DNA from 4 places in the Murimonas intestini genome. Region 1 is predicted to be linked to each of the others. Evidence: predicted binding sites of a transcription regulator. Region 1 holds the regulator's gene; each other region holds the start of a gene.
What was found. Region 1 encodes Rex, which represses fermentation and respiration genes when NADH is low (regulators of the CRP and FNR family bind a similar motif). Its sites were predicted from a motif close to ATTGTTAANTANTTAACAAT; they were not measured.
Positions count from the first base shown of each region.

Region 2: the regulator Rex is predicted to act here: its motif matches at 1,848-1,867, upstream of NSB28_RS00050 (DUF8180 domain-containing protein).
Region 3: the regulator Rex is predicted to act here: its motif matches at 1,180-1,199, upstream of NSB28_RS02680 (phosphoenolpyruvate carboxykinase (ATP)).
Region 4: the regulator Rex is predicted to act here: its motif matches at 1,966-1,985, upstream of adhE (bifunctional acetaldehyde-CoA/alcohol dehydrogenase).

Region 1 is NZ_JANKBI010000001.1:429,310-432,489, reverse strand. Features, by position in the region: gene NSB28_RS02045 (aspartate kinase) at 1-1,303, shown strand, start outside; gene NSB28_RS02040 (redox-sensing transcriptional repressor Rex) at 1,440-2,087, shown strand; gene NSB28_RS02035 (NAD(P)H-hydrate dehydratase) at 2,170-3,180, shown strand, end outside.
Region 2 is NZ_JANKBI010000001.1:8,045-11,224, reverse strand. Features, by position in the region: gene NSB28_RS00065 (ATP-binding protein) at 1-217, opposite strand, end outside; gene NSB28_RS00060 (methylenetetrahydrofolate reductase) at 263-1,138, opposite strand; gene NSB28_RS00055 (CooT family nickel-binding protein) at 1,197-1,391, opposite strand; gene NSB28_RS00050 (DUF8180 domain-containing protein) at 1,404-1,799, opposite strand; gene NSB28_RS00045 (hypothetical protein) at 2,041-2,535, opposite strand; gene NSB28_RS00040 (hypothetical protein) at 2,532-3,180, opposite strand, start outside.
Region 3 is NZ_JANKBI010000001.1:579,083-582,262, forward strand. Features, by position in the region: gene NSB28_RS02680 (phosphoenolpyruvate carboxykinase (ATP)) at 1-1,127, opposite strand, end outside; gene NSB28_RS02685 (hypothetical protein) at 1,242-1,586, opposite strand; gene thrC (threonine synthase) at 1,599-3,086, opposite strand.
Region 4 is NZ_JANKBI010000005.1:98,520-101,699, forward strand. Features, by position in the region: gene NSB28_RS09915 (TetR/AcrR family transcriptional regulator) at 1-126, opposite strand, end outside; gene NSB28_RS09920 (GNAT family N-acetyltransferase) at 271-1,092, opposite strand; gene NSB28_RS09925 (peptidylprolyl isomerase) at 1,249-1,770, shown strand; gene adhE (bifunctional acetaldehyde-CoA/alcohol dehydrogenase) at 2,030-3,180, shown strand, end outside.

The DNA of each region.
Region 1 (3,180 bases):
GTTTGGCGGAAGCTCACTGGCAAGCGCTGAACAGTTTAAAAAGGTGGGCGATATCATACGTTCAGACGAAGGAAGAAGGTATGTGATCCCTTCCGCACCGGGTAAGCGCTTTTCAAATGATATTAAAGTGACAGATATGCTCTACGACTGTTATGAGACAGCAGTATCCGGCAAAAAATTCGCACAGAAGCTGGAAAAGATAAAAGAACGCTATGAAGAGATCATTAAAGGCCTTGATCTGACCTTGTCACTTGATGATGAGTTTGCCAGGATCCAGGAATCTTTTTTGGCAAAGGCAGGCAAGGACTATGCTGCTTCCCGGGGAGAATATTTAAATGGTATTGTCATGGCGGCATATCTTGGATATGAATTTGTAGATGCCGCGCAGGTCATTTTCTTTGACGAAGAAGGCAATTTTGATGCCGTAAAGACAGATAAAGCGCTTGCAGAGAGGCTGCAGGACGTGGAAAGGGCAGTTGTGCCGGGATTCTACGGTGCCATGGAAAATGGCTGCATAAAGACCTTTTCAAGGGGAGGCTCTGATGTGACAGGGTCCATCGTGGCCAAAGCTATCAGGGCAGACCTCTATGAGAACTGGACAGATGTTTCGGGATTCCTTGTTACTGATCCTCATATTATCGAGAATCCCGAGGTGATTGAGACCATCACTTACCGTGAGCTCAGAGAGCTGTCATACATGGGAGCTACAGTGCTTCATGAGGACGCCATATTCCCGGTCAGGAAAGAAGGCATTCCCATTAATATCCGCAACACGAACGCACCTGATGAAAAAGGGACTCTGATCGTAGAGAGTACCTGCAGGAAGCCTAAATATACGATTACCGGAATTGCCGGCAAGAAGGGTTTTGCATCCATTAATATAGAAAAAGATATGATGAATGCAGAAGTGGGATTTGGAAGAAAGGTTCTGGGAGTCTTTGAGGATAACGGTATTTCCTTTGAACATATGCCTTCAGGCATTGATACTATGACTGTCTACGTACACCAGTCTGAATTTGAAGAGAAGGAACAGAAGGTCCTTGCAGGGATCCACCGAGCTGTCCAGCCTGATTCTATTGATCTGGAGTCAGACCTGGCCCTGATTGCGGTTGTGGGCCGCGGAATGCGGGCTACAAGAGGGACTGCAGGCAGGATATTTTCAGCCCTGGCACATGCAAATATCAATATCAAGATGATAGACCAGGGTTCCAGCGAGCTTAATATTATCATTGGTGTACGCAATGAGGATTTTGAGACAGCAATAAAAGCAATTTACGATATATTCGTGACTACACAGCTTTAATGCTGAATTATAACAGCGCTTTGCGGAACAGTGGAAGGCTAAACTGTTATATAAAAATGTCACCTCAGGCTTAAAATGTTTGACATTAAATTATCATTCTAATATAATGGGTATAGCGAAAGAGGTGATATAATAAATGGAAGAGAAGGAAATCTCTAGGGCCGTCATTAAAAGGCTGCCGAGATATTACCGGTATTTGGGAGAGCTGCTGGAGAGCGGTGTGGAGAGGATTTCTTCAAATGAACTCAGTGAGAGGATGCAGGTGACTGCCTCGCAGATACGTCAGGACCTGAACAATTTCGGAGGCTTCGGCCAGCAGGGATACGGCTATAATGTAAAATTTTTGTATCAGGAAATTGCTAAGATACTTGGTCTTGATAAGACATATAATATGATTATCGTGGGAGCCGGAAATCTGGGGCAGGCCCTGGCAAATTACGTAAAGTTTGAGAAGAGCGGATTCCTGATCAAAAAACTCTTTGATGTGAATCCCAGGCTGCATGGCATGACGGTCAGGGGCATTGAGATACGGCTGATCGATGAGCTGCCCGAATACCTGCAGGAGAATGAGATACATATTGCAGCGCTTACCCTGCCAAAGGCAAATGCCAGAGAGATGGCGGAGCTGCTGGCTGAGAATGGGGTCAAGGCTATCTGGAATTTTGCACATACGGATCTGCACCTGCCGGAGGATGTGATCGTTGAGAACGTGCATCTGTCGGAGAGCCTTATGCAGTTATCTTATAACATCAGCAGATATGAACGCGACCATAATAAGAAATAGAGAACGAAGGTGTACGTATCAGGACAGGGTTCTGTCTTGGTGCGTATATTTGCGTTAGAGAAAGGAAGCAGGAGGTGATAAGGTGAGATACCTTGTGAATTCTGAAGAGATGAAGCGGTGCGACGGAAATACCATAAATGAATTCGGGATGCCTTCCCTTGTACTGATGGAGCGGGCCGCTCTGGCCGTATATGAAGAGCTGGTGAGCGGCGGCTTTGATCTGTCCCGGGTCCTGGTAGTGTGCGGGTCCGGCAATAACGGCGGCGACGGTTTTGCCATTGCCAGGCTTCTCCATCTGAGCGGGAAGAGGGTTGATGTGCTTTTTGCAGGAAAGCCGGAATCTCTTACCGAAGAAACGCAGATACAGAAGAAAATCTGCGAAAATTATGGTGTAAATGTTGGCAGTAACTTGAACATAAGTGAATATACTAGTATAGTAGATGCGCTCTTTGGGGTGGGGCTGTCCAGAAATATAGAAGGAAGGTACGCGGCATTGATCGGGGATATCAACCGGTCGGGCATTCCTGTACTGTCGGTGGATATCCCTTCAGGGATATCAGCTGACAGCGGCCACGTTATGGGTACTGCAGTTAAAGCAGCCAAGACCGTCACCTTTGCTTTTGAAAAAATAGGCCACATTCTGTATCCGGGAAGTGAATACTGCGGAGAGCTGAAGCTTTGCGCCATCGGAATAGATGACCGGGGATTTATGGGGCAGGTTCCCGGGGCTTTTACCTGGGAAGAGTCAGATATACCAAAGCTTCTCCCGGAAAGGAAGGCATATTCCAATAAGGGGACTTACGGACGGGGGCTTTTAGCTGCAGGCAGCAGGGATATGGCAGGCGCTGCCTGTCTTGCCGGCAAGGCAGCGTATAAAACAGGGACAGGTCTTGTGCGCATCTACTCAGAGGACTGCAACCGTCAGATATTACAGACACTCCTGCCTGAAGCGGTGCTGACCTCCTACCGGAAGGGTGAGGAGGGGGCAGCCCTGGCGGATGCGCTGCAGTGGGCAGATGCATGCGCCGTGGGGCCGGGTTTGTCTGTATCCTCTGAAAAACTGGAAATCCTGCAGACGATCATCAGGTCCGGA
Region 2 (3,180 bases), 420 kb from region 1:
TGTTCACGCTGTTCTCTGCCCGGGCAACTTCCTCCCTCACATCCCCCAGCGTCATATCAACATCGACGCCCAACACTTCGTTCAGATTAGAGTTTGCATCTGCATCGACTGCAAGAACGGGAGTTTTTCTCTTGTCACAGAGATACTGGACCATAAGACCGCACAGGGTAGTCTTGCCCACTCCCCCTTTACCTGCAACTGCAATTGTATAAGCCATATTCGGCGCCTCCTGTAATTCTAAATATAATGATTATTTATTGGATCAGTCTTTTTTTGCACGAAGTCCTGACTTTGTCAGAATTTCTGAAACTGCAGCTGATTTATTCAATGCGTACAGATGGATACCATCCACACCCATTCCAATAAACTGGTACAGCTGATGTACTGTATATTCTATCCCTGCAGCTTTGAATCCTTCCGGATCATTGTAATGCTTGCTGATCACTTCAGCCAGGTCTCTCGGGATTGAGCATCCGTTCATAGAGAGTGCCATACGGATCGTAGCATCTTTGTTGAGTACAGGCATTACACCTACGTCTACAGGAAGTGTGATTCCCGCTTTGCGGATTGAATCATACCATCTCTTGAAAGCTTCGATATCAAAGCAGAGCTGAGTCATAATATAGTCAGCGCCGGCATCCTGTTTCATTTTCAGATGTGCGATATCCTCTTCAAAGGTCGGGCACTGGATGTGCTTTTCCGGATCACCTGCCATAGCGATGGTGAATTTGTCACCAAACTGTTCACGGATATATGCCACAAGTTCATTCGCGTAATTGAAATCCCCTCTTGTGCCTTCCCAGCCAGCCGGCAGGTCACCGCGCAGTGCAAGGATATGGTCAACCCCATTATCCAGATAAGCCTGCAGTTCAGCTTTTACTTTGTCCTTTGTGTTACCAATACAGGTAAAGTGTGTTACCGCTCTGTGTCCGCTGTCAGCGATCGCTTTGCAGATCTCAGAGTTCCTTCCGGCATTTGAGCCGCCTGCCCCATATGTGCAGCTGATAAAATCCGGGTCAAATTTATACAGCTCATTCAGGCATTCCAGAAGCGGTTCCATAGGCTGTTCTGCCTTGGGTGGGAACACTTCGAAAGAAAATGATGTTCTTTCTTTCATTACTTCAACTATACTCTTCATTTTTGTTTTACCTCCGCTTTCTTTATACAAAAATATGTACTTTTATATCAACCGTCCGCTACTCGGGACAGTTAATTTTGACAACACCGCCGGTCAGATCCACCATAGAGATGGTACCTTCCACCACTTTGCGTTCCCCCATCACATCGGTGAGGGTGATCTCTGTTCCGTTCACATCTATCCTGCTTACATACTCCAGGACAATGCTCTCCGGTTCCGGTTTGCTGATATTATAAACGGTTGCCAGACACATCTGTCATTCCTCCTATTGCTCTTCCTTGACAAGCGCCAGCGCAACTCCCAGATACATATTGCCTTTCTGGAATTCATCCACTGCTTTCTTAATCTGCTCCGCAGCCTTTTCCTGTCCGGACTGTCTCAGCTTCTCAGCCATCTGGTCCAGCTCAGCCGCATGATGCTCATTATGGGAAAGCATGTAGGTCAGAAGCGCCTCATTTTGATTGACGGGCTTGCATCCCTGACACTCACTTGTACATTCCTTGCCCGCACATGCTGATTCCCCGTGGGAATGTTCATGTGCTTCTTCGTGTCCGTGCTCGTGGGTGTGCTCATGCGAATGCTCATATGTATGCGTGTGCGCATGGGTATGCTCATGTCCGTGAGGGCATATATTCCCGTTCTCATCCTTAACGATATGCATTTTTCTTTCACCGCCCCTTTCTTTAAAAGATTTTATGATTCTTAAGATTTTGTTAATTTTTTATCATAGAGTCTAAACGCATACCCTATATGGGGTTATTATAACATAATGCCTATCTATTCTCAACAACGCCTTTTGTACTTTTTTAAATAATTTGAGTAATTTTACTAATAATGACATCATATAATATTCCCTGCGTTTTGACCATTCTACACATTGTCAAATTTTTAGCGTTGTGCTCCTACAGATTGATGGTAGTTTTCTTTCTGCCCGAAGATGAGCTGTCAAAATATTCAAATTTAATGCTGCTTACACCATCCTTCACCTGTATATACCTCTCAATACTGCCGCTTTTTCCCGCCGGCAGAATCCCCAGGGCTGCCTCCTCAAAAGGATTGCCGCTGTCATACCTGTCACTTTCGTATATATCATCATAGCCTTTGCCGCTGAAGTACCCCATCAGCTGATAATGAGATGCCGCCTGGGATCCGCTGTTGTAGTATTCAATTGTTATTTTATAGTAATAATAACCCTCCTGGGCCTCTATGCCATCCAGGTCACTGAGCCGCTCAGAATCCGTATTCAGGACAGCCAGTCTGCTTCCGCTTGCATTTCCGCCCATAAACTCCGGGTTCTCGTCAAGTACATTTCCAATGACTCCCGCCAGCATAAGGACAACAATTATGACCAGCCAGACTTTCCCGGCCTTCTTTGAATTTCCTGTACCTTTGCTCATGATGCCACCCCTTCCTCTATCTGCAGATTTACCCTGCATATAAATTCCGGTATTCCCTCCTGTTCATATGAACTCCATCCGGGAATGCAGATATCTATATCCTCTGCAGTATCATCTGTTACAAACAGCAGCTTGATCTCGCCGTTTTCAAGAGATATGTACGGAGATGCGGCTTCAAAATCAAAAAAGCCTTCAAGACGTGCATTCTCCAGGCTGTACTGCTCTACCGGATTCAGATAAGCTGTACCGCATTCTGCATAAAGGCTGCCGTACTGCATCTCTGTATCCTCATCAGGAGATTTTCTGTAATTTTTCTGCACGCTGGCTGTCACAACCACAAGCTTTTTTCCTTCCGGCATGAATTCATCTAAAACTTCGTTTTCCATTACCCTGGCTCCATCAAAACGAAAGCTGGTATAACCGGAAGTTATGTATTCTCCCCGTAGTTTCCTTACCTCTGTGATATCCTTCACTGTTGTCATTTCTTTGTTCCTTTTCTCTGCCGAATCAGCTATGAAAACAGCCGCTGCTGCCGCCAAGATTATAATGATAACAGCCACAACCAGTTTTTTCTTTAAAGCCCCCCTGCCTTTCCCCCTCTTCTCATCTGTATTTGTCTTATACGAATATGTAACCTTTTTATGG
Region 3 (3,180 bases), 150 kb from region 1:
TCAATCTTATCAACACGGTTCGGAGACCACAGTTTAGATTTGATAGCACGTCCGTTACCATTTCTGATATCTTCTGTTACGATCTGGATATGTCCGTCCTCATCAAGTGTTGCTGAGTTGTTCATAGATGTTAAGAGATATTTGTTATCTTCACATCCAACCGGATAATCCTGTGTCTTATCAAAGTAAGTAGGCTCAAGAGCGATAGATGCACATGTATCAGTGTTGATGATGAATGCGTCATCATGAAGCACTTTGATGCCGTATTTTCCGTCATGCTTAGCATGTGTCAGAGTAGACTTACCTGATCCTGACAGACCATAAACAGATGCTACATATTTAGATCCGTCTGCTAATGTATATTCTTTCTGTCCGCCGTGGCAGGAGGCATATCCGTTACGGTTTGCAATAGCCCATGCCATTGTCAGTGTGCCTTTTTTGTGCTCTCCGAAGTATCTCATACCAAGGATACATGCACAGTTCTGGTTTGTATTGAAGTAGCAAAGAGTCTGAGGATCGCTCAGGCAGCTGAAATCAACGCCCGGATGCTCAACCGGTGACCACTGGGGATCAGAGAAGATATAGATATCTGCTTCTTTTCCATCACCTACTGCTTTGGAGTTCTTGTACATCTTAACATATTCATCAGACATATACTGGAAGTTCAGCATCCAGGAATACATGATGTTCTCTTCTCCTTCCGGGATCAGAAGGTGAGCTTTTACCATGAATTCAGGATCAAGGCCTACATAAACCTCTGCATGGTACATTGTTTTCCAGCGTGACTCATATACAGCGTCCATAGCCACTTTATCAAGTGCTGCGCAGTCAACTCCCGGTTCACCGGCAATACGGCGTGCTGCAGCATAACGGCCTGTGATAGCGCCATCGTTGAATAAGAGAACTTTTGCATCCGGTTCCAGACCGAATTCCTCTCCTCTGTATACTGGCATATCTGTAACGATTGTTCCTGTTGAGTTTTTAGCTAATTCATAAGCCTCTTTTAAAGTGTTTACTTTAACTACGTTGTTTCCGTAGAAAGCTGCTTCGATAATGGAACGGGTCTTTGCAAAACCAGTTTTGCCAGCGCCGATTTCATTAAGTGGATAATACGCTTTTGTTGACATCTTATGTCCTCCTTTATCAAAATTTGGCTTCATTATCTCATTTTCAAAGTCAAATGTCAAGTATTTAACAAAGCCAGTTTACGATTTTACAGCTTTTTAATAATTTGGCCTGTCCTACCAGAACTTTTTAACAGATTTCTTAACTGCCACAGCAAACCAGATGACAAGCACCAGAAAAACTACTGTGATTGCCAGGTACCAGGAACCCATAAAGTTAGTATAGTCATTGATAAGCCCTGCACCTCCGCAGATAAGCGCGCCTATTCCCAGCGCCAAAAGCCTGGGCCCCATATATTCCATATAAGCCTTCTTATCCTTGCAGCGCTTCAGAGGAGTAGTCGGATTTAAAAGAAGATTCTCCTTCACCTCCCCCTTCACCTTCATCAGGTAATATGCATACAGTATGTAAACACCGCATCCCAGGACTATGACGTCCAGGAGCACAAACATTGAGTCCATATTCTCCCCCCTCTATATTCCCAGGAATTTCTTAACAGTATCTTTCATATCAGCCGCATCCACAACTGTATCATGGAGCACAGGGGCATTTCTGATCTCATCTATAGCCCTGGGCACAGCAACTCCTGATATTTTATTCAGTTCATCCACCAGTTCAAAATCTGACATGGCATCATATTTTTTATCGACAGCATCCATGACACTTCTAGTAAACTTATACGGGCTGGCTGTAGAAGCTATGACTGTCACTGCCGTATCGCCAGTCTCCTCCGCATACTTGCGGTAAACCCTGGAGGCCACAGCTGTGTGCGTATCCAGAACATAACCTGTCTTGCGGTAAAGCCCGGCTATCTCATCAGCTGTCTCCGCCTCTGTGGCATAGTTGCCGTAGAAATCCGCCAGTTTTTCCTTCATGTCTTCTGTAATCTCATATCTGCCGTCTTTTACGAGAGCTTCCATCATCTGACGGTTCTTACTGTCATCTTCCCCTGCTATACGGTACAGCAGCCTCTCCAGATTGCTGGAGATCAGGATATCCATGGAGGGTGATGTAGTCAGGATAAACTCTCTGTTTCTGTCATATGTGCCTGTTCCCAGGAAATCATAAAGCACTCTGTTTTCATTTGAAGCGCAGATAAGCTTCCTGATAGGAACTCCCATATTCTTTGCATAATAAGCTGCCAGTATATTTCCAAAATTGCCTGTGGGAACGACAACATTTATCTCTTCACCATTTTTGATGTCCCCTGCAGCATAGAGCTTTGCATATGCATAGACATAATATACGATCTGAGGCACCAGTCTTCCGATATTGATAGAATTTGCAGATGAGAACTGGAATCCGGCAGATGCCATCTCCTTTTCCAGATCTTTATCTCCAAAGATCTTCTTTACCCCTGTCTGTGCATCATCAAAATTCCCCCTGATACCTACAACAAATGTATTGTCCCCCTTCTGGGTCACCATCTGTTTTTCCTGAATCGGGCTGACGCCTGACTTCGGATAGAAGACCACGATCCTGGTACCGGGAACATCCGCAAATCCGGCAAGCGCTGCCTTTCCTGTATCTCCTGAAGTAGCAGTCAGGATCACGATTTCGTTAGAAATATGGTTTTTCTTTGCTGCTGTGGTCATCAGATGCGGAAGAATAGACAGCGCCATATCCTTAAAAGCTATCGTAGCGCCGTGGAACAGTTCCAGATAATAGACTCCATCTTCCTTCTTCAGAGGCGCGATCTCCTCTGTGTCAAACTTTTCATCATAGGCTCTGGCAATGCAGCTTTTCAGCTCTTCTTCCGTAAAATCTGTCAGATACTGTTTCATCACAGCATACGCAGTTTCCTGATAGCTCATACCTGCCAGTTCATCCATGCCGGCATCCAGCTTCGGGATCATTGTTGGGACAAATAATCCGCCATCCTCTGCAAGGCCCTTTAAAATAGCCTGTGAAGCTGTTACTGTGGTATCACTGTTTCTCGTACTTTTGTATAGAAGCTCCATATTTCCCATCCTTTGCTCTTTCTTTGTTTTCTTATCCGGCTCACCTCTGTGAAAAAATGAAGCCGAAAACTTCTCAATTTATAATTATAGCATA
Region 4 (3,180 bases), on a different contig from region 1:
GAGATTTCCCAGCTTGTTTATAATATCCTGGATCGTTGTCTTCTCATAGCCTTTTTCGAAAAACAGCTTCTGTGCCGTGTCTAATATACGGCTGACAGTCTCTTCTGGATGCTTATTCCGCGCCATATCCTTCCTCCTCATATTCTCTGAACGTTACTATTTGCGGCCCCGCTAAAAGCGCGGTTCGGCAAATAGTAACCTCTGAACAGCTTCAGATACTGCCTTTACATACCGTCGGTATGTATACTATAAATGATATCCTTTTGAATGTCAAGTTTTTACGTAAACAAAAAGCCCTTCTTTTTCTGATCTTTCCAGAAAAGCAAATGAGAGTTTTTCTGCCAGCCTCAGTGAAGCTGTATTCTCAGGGTCTATAAATGCATAGAGTTCTTCAATCCCTAAAACTTCTCTGGCATAGCTGATAATTGCCTGGCAGGCTTCATATCCCAGTCCTCTCCTCTGATAACCCCTGTCTATCATATATCCCAGTTCCACTATGCTTCTTCCCCGGTATTCTCTGTTCTCAAGGCCGGCCTGTCCTGCCAGGATGCCGGATTTCTTTTCAATCAGCGCCCATAGACCGTATTCATATATAGGATACATATTTTTAATATAAGCATCCAGCCTCTCCCTCTCCTTTTCCCTGTCAGGATCCAGGCCCGGCATATAAGAACAGGCTCCGGGCTGGCTGTAGAGGCCGTATATCCCATCCAGATCTGCCAGCGAAAGTTCCCTGATCACAAGACGCTCTGTCTGTGCGATCACAACAGGAATGCCCATACACCTGTTATACACGATTGCCAAAAAGTCCTTATCTATTTCTTCAAATCCTTGTATTACCACAGGCAGACCGGGAAAGCGGACTTCTTCATTATTTTCATACCCCAGACACGGAATCTTGTTCCTCATGCACCACTCTGCCGCTTCCCTGTTGTCAGTAATAAGAAGAGGCAGCTCCTCCCTGTCCATCCTCAATATGTCCTCTGCCCCGCTATAATCACCAATCTTGATTCTTATGCCTGCATTTCTGAGCTTTACTGCCAGCCCTCCCGCCTCATCAGGGTCTTTTAATAGAAAATGTACACTCTTCACTCTTGTACTGCCTCCTGTCCCAACATAAAAAAGTTACGCTCAATCTCTATTTTACTCCACTTTCTCCCAATTCCCAACAAAAATTTTTAACCTTGCTGTTTCATGCAACTCATATTATAATTAAAAAGGAATTTAAATAGAAAGGAAGTATTTTAAATGGCACAGAATCCTATCGTAACTATCACAATGGAAGACGGCGGCATCATCAAGGCAGAGCTTTATCCTGAAATAGCTCCTGTCAGCGTTAATAATTTTATCAGCCTGATCAAAAAGAATTTTTACAATGGTCTGATTTTTCACAGAGTCATCAATGGTTTCATGATACAGGGAGGATGTCCTGATGGAAACGGCATGGGGGGACCTGGCTACTCCATTAAAGGAGAATTCTCTCAGAACGGATTTCCAAATGCATTAAAACATGAACCTGGTGTTCTCTCCATGGCCCGCTCTATGGCCCCTGATTCAGCAGGTTCACAGTTCTTTATCATGCACAAGACATCTCCTCATCTGGACGGCTCCTATGCCGCTTTCGGAAAAGTGACAGAGGGTATGGACGTAGTCAATAAGATTGCCGAGACAGACACAGACTACAGCGACAGGCCGCTGGATCCTCAGCGCATCAAATCCATGACAGTTGAGACTTTTGGTGTGGAGTATCCTGAACCGGAAAAGTGCTGAGACATTTGATCAGATATTTTTTCTCCGCAGCTTTGGAAGATATCCATTGCTGCGGAGATTTTTTTATCCCGGGCGAAGTCTTATCTGCTTTCAGGATAAACACTGTCCGTTCTCTTTGTTTTGTGTGTTTTCTCTTCTGGTTAAATTTTTAACAAAAAAGTAATTGACAAAACTTTAACAATGAGTTATGATGGCATTGTTAAAAAATTATCAATTGTCTATTATTAATTAATTTCTTATAATAAGAGGAGGAACTACAATGGCAAAGAAAGAAACCACAGCAAATGTGCCGGCAATCATTGACAGCGTCGAAGCTCTGAACGCTAAACTGGCCGCAATGCGTGAAGCTCAGAAGGTATTCGCTACCTACACACAGGAGCAGGTAGATAAAATCTTCTTCGAGGCAGCCATGGCTGCCAACATGATGCGTATTCCGCTGGCTAAGCAGGCTGTTGCAGAGACAGGCATGGGCGTCATCGAAGATAAAGTTATTAAAAACCATTATGCTGCAGAGTATATTTACAATGCGTACAAGAGCACAAAAACCTGTGGCGTGATTGAAGAGGATCCGGCATTCGGCATCAAAAAGGTAGCTGAGCCGCTGGGACTGATCGCAGCTGTTATCCCTACAACTAATCCTACTTCTACCGCTATCTTTAAGACACTGATTTCCTTAAAGACAAGGAATGCCATTATCATAAGCCCGCATCCGCGCGCTAAAGACTGTACTATCGCCGCTGCAAAGGTGGTTCTGGACGCAGCTGTAAAAGCCGGCGCTCCGGAGGGAATTATCGGCTGGATCGATGTTCCTTCTCTTGAACTTACAAATGAAGTCATGAAAGCTGCCGACTGCATCCTGGCAACAGGCGGACCCGGAATGGTTAAAGCCGCATATTCCTCAGGAAAACCTGCACTTGGTGTTGGCGCCGGAAACACTCCTGTCATCATTGATGATACAGCTGATGTAAAACTGGCAGTCAACTCCATCATCCATTCCAAGACATTTGACAATGGTATGATCTGTGCTTCTGAACAGTCTGTAACTGTTGTAGGAAACCTTTATGATGAAGTAAAGAAAGAATTCCTTGCAAGAGGCTGCTATTTCTTAAAGGGCGAAGAACTGGATAAGGTCCGCAAGACCATTATCATAAACGGCGCCTTAAATGCAAAAATCGTAGGCCAGTCTGCTTATACCATCGCAAAACTCGCCGGAGTCAATGTGCCGGAAACGACAAAGATCCTGATCGGCGAAGTGGAATCTGTTGATATATCAGAAGAGTTCGCACACGAAAAGCTGTCCCCTGTACTTGCCATGTACAAGGCAAAAGATTTCGATGACGCTATTGCAAAGGCTGAACAGCTTGTAGCAGACGGAGGATACGGGCACACTTCATCCCTCTATATCCATCC